DNA from 2 places in the Salmonella sp. HY31 genome. Region 1 is predicted to be linked to the other one. Evidence: riboswitches for the same ligand, from Rfam matches in the RefSeq annotation. Region 1 holds a riboswitch; the other holds the start of a gene.

Region 1 (8,560 bases):
GCCGCATTCAGCCAACTGAGCGCTGAGCGGAGTTTCGCCAGCCTGAGTTTGCGTGAAGTGGCGCGTGAAGCGGGCATTGCGCCAACGTCGTTTTACCGTCATTTTCGCGATGTTGATGAACTCGGTCTGACGATGGTGGATGAAAGCGGTCTGATGTTGCGTCAGTTGATGCGTCAGGCGCGACAGCGCATCGCGAAAGGCGGCAGCGTCATCCGCACGTCGGTCTCCACATTTATGGAGTTTATCGGCAACAACCCCAACGCCTTCCGTCTGTTGTTGCGCGAGCGTTCCGGCACTTCAGCGGCGTTTCGTGCTGCCGTCGCGCGGGAGATTCAGCACTTTATTGCGGAACTTGCCGACTATCTGGAACTCGAAAACCATATGCCGCGTGCGTTTACTGAAGCCCAGGCCGAAGCGATGGTGACTATTGTCTTTAGCGCGGGTGCAGAGGCGTTGGACATCGGCGCTGAACAGCGTCGGCAATTAGAAGAGCGGCTGGTATTGCAACTGCGCATGATTGCGAAAGGGGCGTATTACTGGTATCGCCGTGAGCAAGAGAAAATAGCACATCATTCCGAATAACGTGAAGGACGAGTAATGAAACAGTCAGGTCAAGATAAAGGTACGCTGTTGCTGGCGCTCATCGCTGGCTTATCGATTAACGGCACATTCGCGGCACTGTTTAGCGCTATTGTGCCGTTCTCCGTATTCCCGATTATCTCGCTGGTGCTGACGGTATATTGCCTGCATCAACGCTACCAAAATCGTACTATGCCGGTGGGTTTGCCGGGGCTGGCCGCCGCCTGTTTTATTCTTGGCGTTTTACTGTATAGCACCGTCGTGCGTGCAGAATATCCGGATATGGGTTCTAATTTCTTCCCGGCGGTGCTGTCGGTGATTCTGGTATTCTGGATTGGCTTTAAGATGCGCAATCGGAAGCAGGACATCGCGGAGTAGTGTGCGAATGCCAGATGGCGGCGCAAGCGCCTGATCCGGCCTACAACTGTACATATATGTAGGCCGGGCAAGCGAAGCGCCCCGGCAGAACGCCAGATAGCGGTATAATCGGCTATCCGACGTATATTTTACCTTGCGGTCAATAACACCCCGCATTCCATATGATGCGTATACGGGAACTGATCGAACAGCGCCAGGCGAGACACCGTGTGCGTCTGGCTTAATGTTTCCAGGTTTTTGCACAACGTTTCCGGATTGCAGGAAATGTACAGAATACGTGGATAAGCCTGCACCATTTTTTCAGTTTCGCTGTCCAGACCGCTGCGCGGCGGATCGACAAAAATGGTTTCGCACTGATAGCGCTTCAGATCGATCCCCTGTAAGCGATTAAACTCACGGACGCCGTTCATCGCCTGGGTAAACTCTTCCGCCGCCATGCGAATAATCTGAACATTATCAATATGATTAGCGGCAATATTATACTGCGCGGCAGCGACGGACGGTTTGGCGATTTCGGTTGCCAGCACGCGGTTAAAATTGCGCGCCAGCGCTAAAGAAAAATTGCCGTTGCCGCAATACAACTCAAGCAGATCGCCTTTTGAGTCTTTCGTCACCTCCAGCGCCCACTCTAACATCTGAATATTCATGGCGGCGTTTGGCTGCGTAAAGCTGTTTTCGACTTGGCGGTAGATCATTTCTTTACCTGCCACAGGCAGACGCTCATCAATATAATCCTGATCCAATTCGACTTTGGTTTTAGTGGCCCGGCCAATCAGGTGTACGTTCAGACCTTGCGCGCGTAAAGCATCGCGTAACGCAGTGGCGGCTTCATGCCACTCTTCGTCCAGCTTCTTATGGTACAGCAACGACACTACCGCCTGGTTGCTCAAGGTGGTGAGATAATCGATCTGGAACAGCTTATGCCGCAGTGCATGATTATCGCGCACGCCGGCAATCATCGCCTTCATTAAGGTATTAATCAGTTGGCTGGCCGCCGGGAAGCTGTCAACGCGAATCCGGCTTTTGGTCTGCTGATCAAACATAATGTGGTACAGGTCATCGCCGTCATGCCACAGGCGAAATTCCGCACGCATACGATAGTGACTGACCGGCGAGCGAAATACTTCCGGAACCAGGCCAGAAAACGGCGCCATCATACTCTGCAAGCGCGCCACTTTTTCGGCTAGCTGCGCCTCATACTGTTCTGTCGGAAGATGTTCGGGGGTCATATCGCATCCTGAATAATAAAAGTACGCGGGGATTGTAGGGATTGCTCAGTGGATGTCCAGCTATTGATGATTTCTGATTTGTGATGCGCGGTCTGGACAGGGTGTTGTGACAGACGGTAGCATCCGTGGGCCGGTCCTGTGAGTTAATAGGGAATCCAGTGAAAATCTGGAGCTGACGCGCAGCGGTAAGGAAAGGTGAGATGAGAGCGTAAGCAGACACTGCCTCCGGTGGGAAGTCATCATTTCTGCTATCCAGCCAACGGATAACCCTCCAAGCCCGAAGACCTGCCGGCTAACGTCGCATCTGGTTTTCATCATCGCGTACTATCGATGAAGCCTGCGGCATCCTTCTTATATTGTGGATACTTTACAATGATTAAAAAAGCTACGCTGCTGACGGCGTTCTCCGTCACGGCCTTTTCCGCTTGGGCGCAGGACACTAGCCCGGATACCCTGGTTGTCACCGCCAACCGTTTTCAGCAGCCTGTAAACTCTGTTTTGGCGCCAACTGATGTCGTCACCCGCGAGGATATTCAGCGCTGGCAGTCAAAAGATCTTAATGACGTAATGCGCCGTCTTCCTGGTGTGGATATTTCACAGAGCGGCGGAATGGGGAAGAGTTCCTCGCTGTATGTTCGCGGCACCGAATCGCGGCATGTCCTGGTACTGATTGATGGTGTGCCGATGGCGCGGGCGGGCATTAGTAACGCGATTGATATTGGTCAGCTTCCGGTGTCGTTAGTGCAGCGCATTGAATACATTCGCGGACCGCGTTCAGCGGTGTACGGTTCTGGCGCGATTGGCGGCGTCGTCAATATCATTACGATGAGCAATGACGAGAAATCACAGATCAACGCCGGTATGGGATCGGATGGTTACCAGACCTATGATGGGATTATGAATAAACGGTTTGGCGATACGATTGTAACTGCTGCCGGGGCGTATGAGACGACCAGGGGTTTTAACATTCAGCCTGACTCTCCCTATAACGGGGACAGTGACCGGGACGGCTACCGCAATAAGCTGTTCTGGGGAGGCGTACAGCATAAGTTTAACGATAACGTCTCCGGTTTCTTTCGCGGTTATGGCTATACGGCGAATAGCGATTACGATCAGGGTTCATATGGTTATGTTGGCGGCAATGATGAGGCCCAGAATTACACCCAATCTTGGGATGCTGGCCTGCAATACAGTTCTGGCATCTATTCTTCTCAGCTGATCGCCAATTATCAACATATTAAAGATTACAACTACAGTCACGATCTTGGTCGGTATGCGGGGGATGCCTCGCTGGATAACATGGAGCAGCGTTATATTCAGTGGGGTAATAGTGTTGAAGTTGGGTACGGAGCGGTTAGCGGCGGGGCTGACTGGAAACAGGAAAAGCTGACCTCCAGCAGTACAACGAAGGCCGATACTTACAAACGTGATACCACCGGGCTCTACCTGACCGGACAGCAACAAATCGATAGTGTCACGTTGGAAGCTTCTGGCCGTGAAGATCATGATGAGCAGTTCGGCTGGCATGGGACATGGCAGACCGCAGCGGGCTGGGAGTTTGTTGATGGTTATCGGGCAACTCTCTCCTATGGTACGGGGTTCCTGGCACCGTCCCTTGGGCAGCAATATGGCGCGACGCGTTTTGCATCATCTTATGGGCCTGGTATTGCCGCTAACCCAAACCTAAAGCCGGAAGAATCCAGGCAGTGGGAGGCCGGCATTGATGGGCTGACCGGACCGCTGGATTGGCGCCTTTCTGCATATCATTATAAGGTTCAAAACCTGATCGATTATACAGATAATCAATACGTTAATCTGAAATCGGCCACTATTAAAGGTCTGGAGTGGACCGGAAATATCACCACCGGCCCGGTAGATCACCACCTGACGCTGCAATACGTCGATCCGCGTGATGATGAAACCAATAAGGTTCTCTATCGCCGTGCTAAGCAACAGGTAAAGTATGAGCTGACCGGACAGATTTTTGAACTCGGCTGGAATGTGATGTATCAGTACCTCGGCGAACGTTACGATAAAGACTTCGACAATAATAGAGATGTAAAAATGGGCGGCTTGAGCTTGTGGGATATTGGAGTTTCATATCCGCTCACCTCACATCTGACAGTTCGTGGTAAAATAGCCAACCTGTTCGACAAAGATTACGAGACAGTTTATGGCTACCAAACTGCAGGACGAGAATACACCTTGTCTGGCAGCTACACCTTCTGAACCACGTCCCACCGTGCTGGTATTTGATTCTGGCGTCGGTGGATTGTCGGTCTATGATGAGATTCGGCGGCTCCTGCCGGATCTCCACTATATATATGCTTTCGATAACGTGGCATTCCCCTATGGGGAAAAGAGCGAAACGTTTATCGTCGAGCGCGTTGTCGACATTGTTACTGCGGTACAGCAGTGCTATCCCCTTTCACTGGCGGTGATAGCCTGCAATACCGCCAGTACGGTTTCACTTCCCGCATTACGTGAAAAGTTTGCCTTCCCGGTGGTGGGCGTTGTACCTGCGATTAAACCAGCGGCGCGGCTTACCGCAAATGGCGTCGTCGGGCTACTGGCGACGCGAGCGACGGTCAAACGTCCTTATACTCACGAGCTGATTGCGCGCTTCGCCAATGAATGTCAGATAGCTATGTTGGGGTCGGCAGAACTGGTGGAACTGGCGGAAGCTAAATTACATGGCGACTCGGTATCGCTGGAAGAGCTACGCCGTATATTACGTCCATGGCTGCGAATGCCGGAACCGCCTGACACGGTCGTTCTGGGGTGTACGCATTTCCCTCTATTACGAGACGAGATTTTGCAAGTCCTGCCCGAAGGGACGCGGTTAGTGGATTCCGGCGCGGCGATAGCGCGTCGTACAGCCTGGCTGTTGGAGCATGAAGCGCCGTATGCAAAATCGACCGATGCCAATATTGCTTATTGCATGGCAATGACGCCAGAAGCTGAACAATTATTGCCCGTTTTACAGCGTTATGGCTTTGAAACGCTCGAAAAACTGGCGGTTTAATGGCGTTTTGGGTAAATACCAGGCACTTGGAAAATTATTTTAAATTTCCTCTTGTCAGGCGGAAATAACTCCCTATAATGCGCCACCACTGACACGGAACAACGGCACACAGGCCGCCGGGTCAGCGGGGTTAAGACCAGAGCCTCACGGAGAAAAGCGAAAATAAACGCTTGACTCTGAAGCGGGAAAGCGTAATATGCACACCCCGCGCCGCTGAGAAAAGCGCAGCGGCACTGCTCTTTAACAATTTATCAGACAATCTGTGTGGGCACTCGAAGATACGGATTCTTAACGTCCCCGGACGAAAAATGAATACCAAGTCTCTGAGTGAACACGTAATTCATTACGAAGTTTAATTCACGAGCATCAAACTTTTAAATTGAAGAGTTTGATCATGGCTCAGATTGAACGCTGGCGGCAGGCCTAACACATGCAAGTCGAACGGTAACAGGAAGCAGCTTGCTGCTTTGCTGACGAGTGGCGGACGGGTGAGTAATGTCTGGGAAACTGCCTGATGGAGGGGGATAACTACTGGAAACGGTGGCTAATACCGCATAACGTCGCAAGACCAAAGAGGGGGACCTTCGGGCCTCTTGCCATCAGATGTGCCCAGATGGGATTAGCTTGTTGGTGAGGTAACGGCTCACCAAGGCGACGATCCCTAGCTGGTCTGAGAGGATGACCAGCCACACTGGAACTGAGACACGGTCCAGACTCCTACGGGAGGCAGCAGTGGGGAATATTGCACAATGGGCGCAAGCCTGATGCAGCCATGCCGCGTGTATGAAGAAGGCCTTCGGGTTGTAAAGTACTTTCAGCGGGGAGGAAGGTGTTGTGGTTAATAACCGCAGCAATTGACGTTACCCGCAGAAGAAGCACCGGCTAACTCCGTGCCAGCAGCCGCGGTAATACGGAGGGTGCAAGCGTTAATCGGAATTACTGGGCGTAAAGCGCACGCAGGCGGTCTGTCAAGTCGGATGTGAAATCCCCGGGCTCAACCTGGGAACTGCATTCGAAACTGGCAGGCTTGAGTCTTGTAGAGGGGGGTAGAATTCCAGGTGTAGCGGTGAAATGCGTAGAGATCTGGAGGAATACCGGTGGCGAAGGCGGCCCCCTGGACAAAGACTGACGCTCAGGTGCGAAAGCGTGGGGAGCAAACAGGATTAGATACCCTGGTAGTCCACGCCGTAAACGATGTCTACTTGGAGGCTGTGCCCTTGAGGCGTGGCTTCCGGAGCTAACGCGTTAAGTAGACCGCCTGGGGAGTACGGCCGCAAGGTTAAAACTCAAATGAATTGACGGGGGCCCGCACAAGCGGTGGAGCATGTGGTTTAATTCGATGCAACGCGAAGAACCTTACCTGGTCTTGACATCCACAGAAGTTTGCAGAGATGCGAATGTGCCTTCGGGAACTGTGAGACAGGTGCTGCATGGCTGTCGTCAGCTCGTGTTGTGAAATGTTGGGTTAAGTCCCGCAACGAGCGCAACCCTTATCCTTTGTTGCCAGCGATTAGGTCGGGAACTCAAAGGAGACTGCCAGTGATAAACTGGAGGAAGGTGGGGATGACGTCAAGTCATCATGGCCCTTACGACCAGGGCTACACACGTGCTACAATGGCGCATACAAAGAGAAGCGACCTCGCGAGAGCAAGCGGACCTCATAAAGTGCGTCGTAGTCCGGATTGGAGTCTGCAACTCGACTCCATGAAGTCGGAATCGCTAGTAATCGTGGATCAGAATGCCACGGTGAATACGTTCCCGGGCCTTGTACACACCGCCCGTCACACCATGGGAGTGGGTTGCAAAAGAAGTAGGTAGCTTAACCTTCGGGAGGGCGCTTACCACTTTGTGATTCATGACTGGGGTGAAGTCGTAACAAGGTAACCGTAGGGGAACCTGCGGTTGGATCACCTCCTTACCTGAAAGAAACGGTCTTTGCAGTGCTCACACAGATTGTCTGATGAAAAACGAGCAGTAAAACCTCTACAGGCTTGTAGCTCAGGTGGTTAGAGCGCACCCCTGATAAGGGTGAGGTCGGTGGTTCAAGTCCACTCAGGCCTACCAAATTTTCCCTGAATACTGCGTTGTGAAATAACTCACATACTGATGTATGCTTCGTTATTCCACGCCTTGTCTCAGGAAAAATTATCGGTAAAGAGGTTCTGACTACACGATGGGGCTATAGCTCAGCTGGGAGAGCGCCTGCTTTGCACGCAGGAGGTCTGCGGTTCGATCCCGCATAGCTCCACCATCTCGTGAGTGTATTACGAAAAAATACTTCAGAGTGTACCTGAAAGGGTTCACTGCGAAGTTTTGCTCTTTAAAAATCTGGATCAAGCTGAAAATTGAAACAAGAACAATTTCGATTGTTCATGAGTCTCTCAAATTTTCGCAATCATGAAGATGACCTGTAAAAGGTGAAGTGAGCGAAGTGAAGACAAGGCGTACCGCACGCAGCGAGCGCAGTGGACTTGATGTCCATGAGCATCGCGAGTACGGAACAACGCAGTATTCACAACGCGCAACAAACCGGACAGAACAAGACATCTTCGGGTTGTGAGGTTAAGCGACCAAGCGTACACGGTGGATGCCCTGGCAGTCAGAGGCGATGAAGGACGTGCTAATCTGCGAAAAGCGCCGGTAAGGTGATATGAACCGTTATAACCGGCGATGTCCGAATGGGGAAACCCAGTGTGACTCGTCACACTATCATTAACTGAATCCATAGGTTAATGAGGCGAACCGGGGGAACTGAAACATCTAAGTACCCCGAGGAAAAGAAATCAACCGAGATTCCCCCAGTAGCGGCGAGCGAACGGGGAGGAGCCCAGAGCCTGAATCAGCATGTGTGTTAGTGGAAGCGTCTGGAAAGGCGCGCGATACAGGGTGAGAGCCCCGTACACAAAAGCGCACATGCTGTGAGCTCGATGAGTAGGGCGGGACACGTGGTATCCTGTCTGAATATGGGGGGACCATCCTCCAAGGCTAAATACTCCTGACTGACCGATAGTGAACCAGTACCGTGAGGGAAAGGCGAAAAGAACCCCGGCGAGGGGAGTGAAACAGAACCTGAAACCGTGTACGTACAAGCAGTGGGAGCCCCACCACTAAGCCAGTGGTGAACTCCACATACGCATCCTTTGCGGAAGATGCGGTTAACGGAGCGAAAGCGACGTTCAACCTCAGAAGAAGCAGAGGGGGCTTAGTGGTGGGGTGACTGCGTACCTTTTGTATAATGGGTCAGCGACTTATATTCTGTAGCAAGGTTAACCGCATAGGGGAGCCGAAGGGAAACCGAGTCTTAATTGGGCGTTAAGTTGCAGGGTATAGACCCGAAACCCGGTGATCT
Region 2 (8,560 bases), 2.0 Mb from region 1:
ATGCCCTTTACCGCGCGCGACCAGTTCCCGCGCGATTTCCCGCGGGCCGCAGCGGGCGTCCGTGACCATCGCCACTTTGCGATGGCTCGCCAGTTGCTCGAAGCTGACGCAACGACCGTGACTACTGGTCAACCACATGTCATTCATATCAATTCCAGCCTGCGCGCACAGATACTGTACGGCGCTGATCCCTGGGATAATGCGAACATGCTCAATACCAAAATGGGCCACCATGCGCGTACCGATGCCATAAAACAGCGGATCGCCGGAGGCCAGCACCACGATCCGTTTATCCCGACGGGCGGCAATCCAGGACAACAACGCGCCAATATCCGCGCCCAGCGTAAATCGTTCGCCGCCAAACGTCGGAAACTGCGCCAAATGGCGTTTACCGCCTGCCAGCGCATCGGCATGGTCTATCGCTTCCAGCGCCGCAGGCGTCATCAAATGCCGTCCGGCGGGCCCCATTCCCACGACCGTTAGCATTGCAGCTCCTTAGCAATCTCGTCGACGGGACGATTACTACCGAGAATATGGTTATCAAAAGAAAACAGGATGGCGTCGCAGACAGGCAGCGTTTTGGTAAAACGCAGCATCTGTATGACTCGCAAACAAATACGCCTGGCAAGATGGTTGTAGATATGCCCGAAGCCATATGCTTCAATGTGCTCCATTGCCGCTTCGGTGGTATCGCAATCGCCGACCAGAGTGAGTAACTCCAGCGGCGCGCCCAGTAGAGCTAAATGCGCGACCAGCGTTTCCATCCGCGCATCGGCAATATGGCTATGGGTATGGAAGATCCCGGCAGCGATTTTGATCAATTTTCCAGGATGACCCACCAGCACTATCTGGCGAAATCCCAGCCGTACCGCCTCTTCAATCATGTAGCCGACAAAATTGCTCATGGTGACGACCGCCTGTGTGTCGACGCCCATTTGTTCGCGAACAAACCGTTCGCCGTGATTGCCCGGCACGAGTATCACCCGCGTTAATCCTGACGCCCGTTTGATCTCCAGCTCCAGCGATAGCGAGCGTTTCCAGCTTTCTTCCGACATCGGCGTCACAATGCCAGTAGTGCCAATAATGGAAATGCCGCCAAGAATGCCAAGCCGCGAGTTATACGTTTTTTGCGCCCGCGCTTCGCCTTCCGGGGCAAAAATCTCCACATCGGCCCCACGCGCCGGGCCTATCGCTTCGCGCATCGCAGACTCAATGGTATGGCGCGGCGTACGATTGATAGCGGCGCTCCCGAGCGGCAGTCCGACCCCTTTACGCGTTACCGTACCAATACCTTCGCCGCCAGTGAGCGTAATCTCACCGCTGTCGTTGAGCGTAACGCGGGCAAAAATCAACATCCCGTGCGTGGCATCCACGTCATCGCCGCCATCTTTACGAATTGCGGCTATCGCCTGCTGGCCTTCAATGTGCGGCGACTCCACGTTCAGGCATAGCGTGACGCCCGACGGCGTGACGATGGAGACCTGATGAATTAGATGTTGACGCAATATCATCAGCGCGGCGACTTTTGCCGCCGCCGTCGCGCAGGAACCGGTGGTATATCCTTTACGTAACGCTTTACCGTGATGCCAGACCGGCGCGTCAAAAGAAAGCTCGCTCATCAAGCCTCCCGGAGGTGATAAAGCAGCGCATTGACGATAGCGGCGGCTACGTTACTGCCGCCTTTACGCCCTAACGCGGCAATCGCCGGGAAATGGCTATGGGTGAGCGCCTCTTTGGACTCCGCAGCGCCAACAAAGCCTACCGGTACACCCACCACGCCGCTCACCGTCACGTTATGCTCAAGCAAACGGAACAGGGCCGTCGGCGCATTGCCGAAAACAAAGATTTTGTTTTTCTCCTCCTCGTCGATAGCAATATCAACAGCAGCCATTGAACGGGTAATCCCCTGCGTTTTTGCGGCGCGTATCACGCGCGGATCGCTGATATAACAACGACACTCGCCGCCAAACGTCGCCAGCAATCTTTTATTAATGCCGGACAGCGCCATCGTGGTATCGGTATAAATAATGCACGGATGGCGTAGCGCATCACAAAGCTGCTCCAGCGCATCAGCAGAGAACCACAAAATGTCCAGCCAGTCGAAATCGGCGGTGGTATGGATAACCCGCTTGATAATGGCCTCATGGAGCGGACTGGCGAAACGGTAATCGGGATGCGCTTCGCGAATAATGTCGCTAATAATGGTGAAACTATTGGCCTCAATGGTTTGGGGCTGCTGGATATAATGCATACTGTCGTCCTCAGGCCACGCCAGATAACCAGCACCGTGCCGCAATAAACAGCGCCAGCGCCAGGGTTGAAGCGACCCACATCAATCGAATCGTTCGGGAAATATCGTCTACGGAAATATCGCGCTGCGCGTCGCCGATCCAGGGTTTGTCCACACGCTCGCCAAAGTAGCTATTTGGGCCACCTAGCTGGATACCTAAGGCGCCGGCCACACAGGCTTCCGACCAGGCGCAATTTGGGCTACTGTGGTTATAACGGTCACGCCAGCCAATACGCAGCGCATGCCAACCACTCAGGCGACAAAGTCCTGCCGCAATGCCCAGCAACAGCCAGCTCAGTCGGGCGGGAAGATAGTTCGCTACGTCGTCCATACGGGCGCTAACCATACCAATCGCCCGATACTTTTCATGTTTGTAGCCCACCATTGAATCCAGGGTATTGACGGCTTTGTAGGCCATAGCCAGCGGCACGCCGCCGAGAAAGAGGAAAAAGAGCGGCGCGATAATGCCGTCAACGGTGTTCTCTGCAACCGTTTCCACCACGGCGCGATTGATCTGCTCTGGCTGAAGTTGCGACGTATCGCGCCCGACGATCCAGGAGAGTTTTATTCGGCTTTCCGCAAGGTCGTCCTCCCGTAACGGTCGTTCAACCTCCTGCGCGGCGCGGGCCAGAGAGCGTCCGGCCAGCGTGGTAAAGATCATCCAGACTTCGACGCTCCAGCCAAACCAGGGATGAATCCGCTGCGCCAGCGCCAGTACGCCCCACGCCATGCCCCAGGTCGCCCCGACAACCACAATCCACATTACGCCACCGCCAATCCGCAGCGCTTTGTCGCTGTGACAATAGCGACGCACAATTCGCTGCACAAACGTGATTAAACGACCTATCCAGCGTACCGGATGAGGCCAGTGTTGAGGGTCGCCGATGATAAAATCCAGCACCCAGGCGATACACCAGGCAAGGATCGTCATGATACGCGCCTCGCCGCCGCCAGCCAGTGCTGCAACATTTCCGGACGCTGGGCGAAATGGACATGCAGGTAGCTGGCAAACGTGTTGCCTGTCTGCCAGCCGCCAGTCCATTCCTGTAACACGCGGTCATCGCGAACCTTACGACAGGCCATAACGGCGGGTGTTTCGGGGATAAAATCTGAGTAGTGAAATTCATGACCGCGCACTATCTCGCCAGGCGCCGCCAATAGCGTTGGCTGCATAGCCCGCGCTTCACAGTAACCAAAGCGGGTAAGTCGCTTACCCATTTTGCTGTGGCCGGGGATAATATCCGCCATCTGATGAATTTCTCCGCCGCTATCCTCCAGAGTGCTCCCCAGATACATCAGACCGCCACACTCCGCATAAATCGCCGCGCCGCGCTGATGCGCAGCCCGCAAATGTTTTAACATCATCGTATTTGCCGCCAGATCCGCGGCGTATAATTCAGGATATCCACCGCCCAGCCAGATCATCTGACAGTCAGGCAATATGCGGTCATGCAGTGGGCTAAAACGCACAATGTTAACGCCGGCACGTTCCAGCAAATCGATGTTGTCGGGGTAATAAAAGTTAAAGGCTTCATCATCCGCCAGAGCAAGCGTCAGCCCTGCCCCCGCCGTTTTACCTGGGCGTTCAGGCCACGTTCCCGCCGGAAGCGCTGATAACAGACTCAGCGAGAGTAGCGCATCCACATCCACTGTTTGTTCCAGCGTAGCGACAAAATCATGCCATGATTGCTGATTGACGAGGGATTCTCTGGCGGTAATCAACCCCAGGTGGCGTTCAGGTAATGCGACGCCGTCGCAAGGAGGGACATACCCCAGTACCGGCAGTGAGCAATAATGTTCAATGGCATTTTTGAGGAGCTGATAGTGGGCGTCGCTAGTGACGCGATTCACAATCACGCCCGCGAGGTTGAGGGTCGGGTCGAAGTGCTGAAATCCCATAACGGTAGCCGCAAGCGACGTTGAAACAGCCTTGCCGTCCACCAGTAGTATGACCGGGCAGTCAAGCTGTTTTGCCATTGCGGCTGTACTGCAATAATTGGGGTCGACGCCATAGCCGTCATACAGCCCCATGACCCCCTCAATGACAGCGACATCCGCCCGCTGCATTTGTTCGCAAAATAAGGCGTTGAGAACAGGAGGAGGAAGCATGAAACTGTCAAGATTACGGGACACCACGCCACAGATAGCGGTATGCCAGCCGGTATCAAGGTAATCTGGCCCAACTTTAAACGGCTGTACGCGCAGCGCGCGTTTTTGCAGCAGCCTCAGCAAACCAAGCGTCACCGTGGTTTTGCCACAACCGCTTCCTGTGCCTGCAAGAATAAATGCGTGATGCCTTGCCGCCATTACCCTGATCCTGTTCAGGGTGGTAGGGGTATACAGGTACGCGCATGTTCAGTCTTTCGACTGTACGCGTCTTCGCAACCCACTTCCCACCGAAGTTGTTGGTTATCACCGACAGGCAGGTCTTCTGGCTTAGCGTCCTCCTCGCCCGTCCTTCCCAATCTTGCGATCAGTGGTCTTTACGGGGTCGTCAGCATCACAGCAGCGGGGGCTGCGGGGGATTTTCACCCCCTTCCCTACCACAAATGTGGCAAACCTGTTGGTTTACGTTATGGCTGTACGGCACACCCATAACGGCAATTAATAATGTGCTACATTTTACATTTCTGTGAGCAATAGCCTGAGCGGTTGCTCATCTGACGTTAATCTACTCATCCTTACCGGTATATTGACGATAGAACGTGTCGACAAAGCGTAATAAAACTTATCTTTCCTAACACTGTACTTCATCACAAAAATAAAAACTGGTGCAGTTTATGCCCTAAATTTTATTATTTTGTTGCGCTATGACAATTTATTGTTACACCAGATAAATTTTCTTTCTGAAATGATTAAGATACAAAACACTATCAAAAATCGGCAATAGCAAAATATTGCTACTTATATCGATGGAGGGTGAGAACTCTCATTTATCTGCTGGCGGTAAACCTGCGGTGTAACCTGATAGGTCTGGCGGAAGACTTTGCAAAAATAGCTGGTTTGCGAAAAGCCTAAATTACGTGCAATACTGGCAATACTCCAGTCACTATGGCAAAGCAATTCTCTGGCGCTAACCATCCTTTGGCGATTCACCCACGCATTAAATCCGATCCCCTGATATTTCTTGAATAGCTTACTGAAATAATAGGGGCTGAGATAGACATGTGAAGCGACATCCTCCAGACGAAGATCGTCGGACAAATGCGCATCAATATAGCGAAGCGCTTTTTTCATTTTACTGTCATGCGGGCTGGGGCCACGAGCGGTTTTGTTTGTTTCCGATTTCTGCGGATTGTCTTTGATAACCACAAAATTGAGTTGTTTTTTCAGGCAATTCTCAACGATCAGTTTAAGCAGATCGGCGGAAGCGATAACTCGTGAATAGTCCATCTCTGGCACATTCCGAAATTCATTCAACAGCTCAGGGTCAGCCTGCCAGCGATCGTCGACATTAAGAATGTCTACCAGTTCCACGTCATTACTTAATCGAACCTGTCCGCATAAAACAAAGCCAACTAAATGCCCTGCAATTACCAGCGGAATAGAAAAATCCGTTAGCCCGGCATGACAACGATAAATACAGGGTTGATCGGACTTCGATGCCTCCAGTCCCCCGCAGCGATCGCTCATACGACAACGTGTACTATGCTGGGGATGTTGCCGCATCAACTGACAAAACGGCGTGAAATTGAATAGCTCAGATATTTCATCACCATGAATATTGACAACCACAACCGCCAGACCGGTGGCTTGTGCAAAATCCTGTGCGATTTTATTAATGAGTTCTGAGTTCAGAGCGCTCGCAGAAATCATGATAAAACCCCTCAGTTAATTTATTGTTATAAACAAAACACATTATTTACATTCACTTTTTATTACCATTATCCTGGCCCTGATAAAAAGTACAATGACAATACCAAAAGTCTCCCATTGCAGGGAGACGTTTTGATCAGTTCGTGAAAGCAGATCACGAAATTATCTCACCTGTTTTTACGATACATCATTGCTGTGAATCTGGTTCGCATTTTCTTCCGGTTTACAGCGATTACAAGGTAAATTCTTACCAATAAAATAGCGATATATGGCCGCTCCGGCACAGGCGCCGATAACAGGCGCGACAATTGGCACGATAAAGTAAGGGATCTCTCGCCCACCGCTCATCGCCATGTTCCCCCACCCCGCTAACCATGTGAACAGTTTGGGGCCGAAATCACGCGCCGGATTCATTGCAAAACCGGTAAGAGGCCCGGTAGACGCGCCGATAACGGCAACCAGTATCCCAATAAGCAAAGGCGCAAGCGGCCCTTTAGGAACGCCATTGCCATCATCCGTCAATGCCATGATCATGCCCATCAGAATCGACGTAATTACCACTTCCACTAACGCCGCCTGCCATACATTTAGCGCTGCGGCCGGATAGGTACTGAAAATGCTGGCTAATTGCAAACTTTCGACGCTACCGCGCACCATATGATGCGCAGTCTCAAATTCAATAAAAAGGCTACTATAAAGCGCATACGCCAGCAGAGCGCCACCAAAAGCGCCGGCAACCTGGGCAATAATATAAGGCAATACTTTCTGCCTGGGAAAGCAGGCAAACAGCCACAGCGCGATTGTCACCGCAGGATTAAGATGTCCGCCGGAGATCCCGGCCGTAAGGTAAACGGCCAGTGAAATCCCAAGCCCCCAAATAATGCAAATCTCCCATAATCCGAGGCTGGCGCCTGCGACTTTGAGCGCGCTCAAACAACCGATACCAAAAAACAAAAAGAGTCCGGTGCCTAAAAATTCCGCACCACATTGCGCTTTTAGAGAATCATTCATGTGACACCTTCTGAGCAAAGTTCGTGTCCTGACCAGCGCAAGTTTCGGCTGGCGGTAGAGTACAGCTAACCTCACTATAAAAAGTGCCGCCTGTAAATTGTTGGCAACCTGCGGACCTGTCTCCCGGAAAAATCGTGTTGCGATAGCAAAATTTTGCTTTCCCTATATTTTTATCAGCCCGTCATACGGGAAATATGAGCTATAAAATACGCCTGTGAGAATAATAAAATATTGCGCAAGCCAACTTATCAAGTTCGAATAAGCATCACATTTTGCGTCTTTCGCCATATCAAATAAAAATACTTCCGTCACTAACAAAAATGTAAAAATGAAATAATAAAAGCAAAATAATCATATAAATAATAATATATTAAACATTAATTATCAATGAGTTATAAAAACAAAAAGCAATTTAATCATATTGCTCCCCCATTATTTTATGATACTCAACAGCAAGTCAGCCATTCTTTTTCCTCGCATCTTCTTATAGTCATCACTATCGGGAAAACCCAGGCGAGGTCTTTATGCAACAAGAAGCGTTAGGAATGGTAGAAACCAAAGGCTTAACTGCCGCCATAGAGGCCGCAGACGCAATGGTGAAATCAGCCAATGTGATGTTGGTCGGCTACGAAAAAATTGGCTCAGGGCTGGTAACGGTTATCGTTCGCGGCGACGTCGGCGCGGTAAAAGCGGCTACCGACGCTGGCGCGGCAGCCGCGCGAAATGTAGGAGACGTAAAAGCCGTACACGTTATCCCACGCCCACATACCGATGTAGAAAAAATCTTACCAAAAGGAATTAACCCATGAGTAGCAATGAACTGGTGGAACAGATCATGGCGCAAGTGATTGCCCGTGTGGCGACGCCGGAAAAAACGGTTAGTTCTGATACCCCCCATCCCAAACGAGAGACGGCTATGGCAGAAAAAAGCTGCAGTTTAACGGAATTCGTCGGTACCGCGATTGGCGACACCATCGGTCTGGTGATCGCCAATGTAGACAGCGCCTTGTTAGAGGCGATGAAACTCGAAAAACGCTACCGCTCCATCGGTATTCTTGGCGCCCGTACTGGCGCAGGCCCCCATATTATGGCCGCGGATGAAGCGGTCAAAGCGACTAACACTGAGGTGGTCAGTATTGAGCTACCCCGCGATACCAAAGGCGGCGCGGGTCACGGATCGCTGATCATTTTAGGCGGAAACGACGTTTCCGACGTAAAACGCGGGATCGAAGTCGCACTGAAAGAGCTCGACCGTACCTTCGGCGATGTTTACGCCAATGAAGCTGGACACATCGAGCTGCAATATACCGCACGCGCCAGCTATGCGCTTGAAAAAGCCTTTGGCGCGCCAGTTGGACGCGCCTGCGGCGTAATTGTCGGCGCCCCTGCTTCCGTCGGCGTACTGATGGCTGATACCGCGTTGAAATCCGCCAACGTTGACGT

What was found. Region 1 has a riboswitch for cobalamin ahead of btuB (TonB-dependent vitamin B12 receptor BtuB). Riboswitches for the same ligand answer to the same signal wherever they lie in the genome.
Region 2: it holds a riboswitch for cobalamin, as region 1 does, so the genes downstream of both, ACE15A_RS08180 (cobyrinate a,c-diamide synthase) here and btuB (TonB-dependent vitamin B12 receptor BtuB) in region 1, are expected to answer to the same signal.

What each region holds. Positions count from the first base shown of each region.
Region 1 covers NZ_CP170479.1:4,561,524-4,570,083, reverse strand. Annotated here, with positions in the region: gene fabR (HTH-type transcriptional repressor FabR) at 1-582, shown strand, start outside; gene ACE15A_RS21875 (YijD family membrane protein) at 598-957, shown strand; gene trmA (tRNA (uridine(54)-C5)-methyltransferase TrmA) at 1,086-2,186, opposite strand; cobalamin riboswitch at 2,301-2,494, shown strand; gene btuB (TonB-dependent vitamin B12 receptor BtuB) at 2,559-4,415, shown strand; gene murI (glutamate racemase) at 4,360-5,211, shown strand; rRNA gene ACE15A_RS21855 (16S ribosomal RNA) at 5,588-7,129, shown strand; tRNA gene ACE15A_RS21850 (tRNA-Ile) at 7,199-7,275, shown strand; tRNA gene ACE15A_RS21845 (tRNA-Ala) at 7,387-7,462, shown strand; rRNA gene ACE15A_RS21840 (23S ribosomal RNA) at 7,772-8,560, shown strand, end outside.
Region 2 covers NZ_CP170479.1:1,763,125-1,771,684, reverse strand. Annotated here, with positions in the region: gene ACE15A_RS08200 (cobalt-precorrin-7 (C(5))-methyltransferase) at 1-486, opposite strand, end outside; gene cbiD (cobalt-precorrin-5B (C(1))-methyltransferase CbiD) at 480-1,619, opposite strand; gene ACE15A_RS08190 (cobalt-precorrin-8 methylmutase) at 1,619-2,251, opposite strand; gene cbiB (adenosylcobinamide-phosphate synthase CbiB) at 2,262-3,221, opposite strand; gene ACE15A_RS08180 (cobyrinate a,c-diamide synthase) at 3,218-4,597, opposite strand; cobalamin riboswitch at 4,694-4,869, opposite strand; gene pocR (regulatory protein PocR) at 5,195-6,106, opposite strand; gene pduF (propanediol diffusion facilitator PduF) at 6,284-7,117, opposite strand; gene pduA (propanediol utilization microcompartment protein PduA) at 7,642-7,926, shown strand; gene pduB (propanediol utilization microcompartment protein PduB) at 7,923-8,560, shown strand, end outside.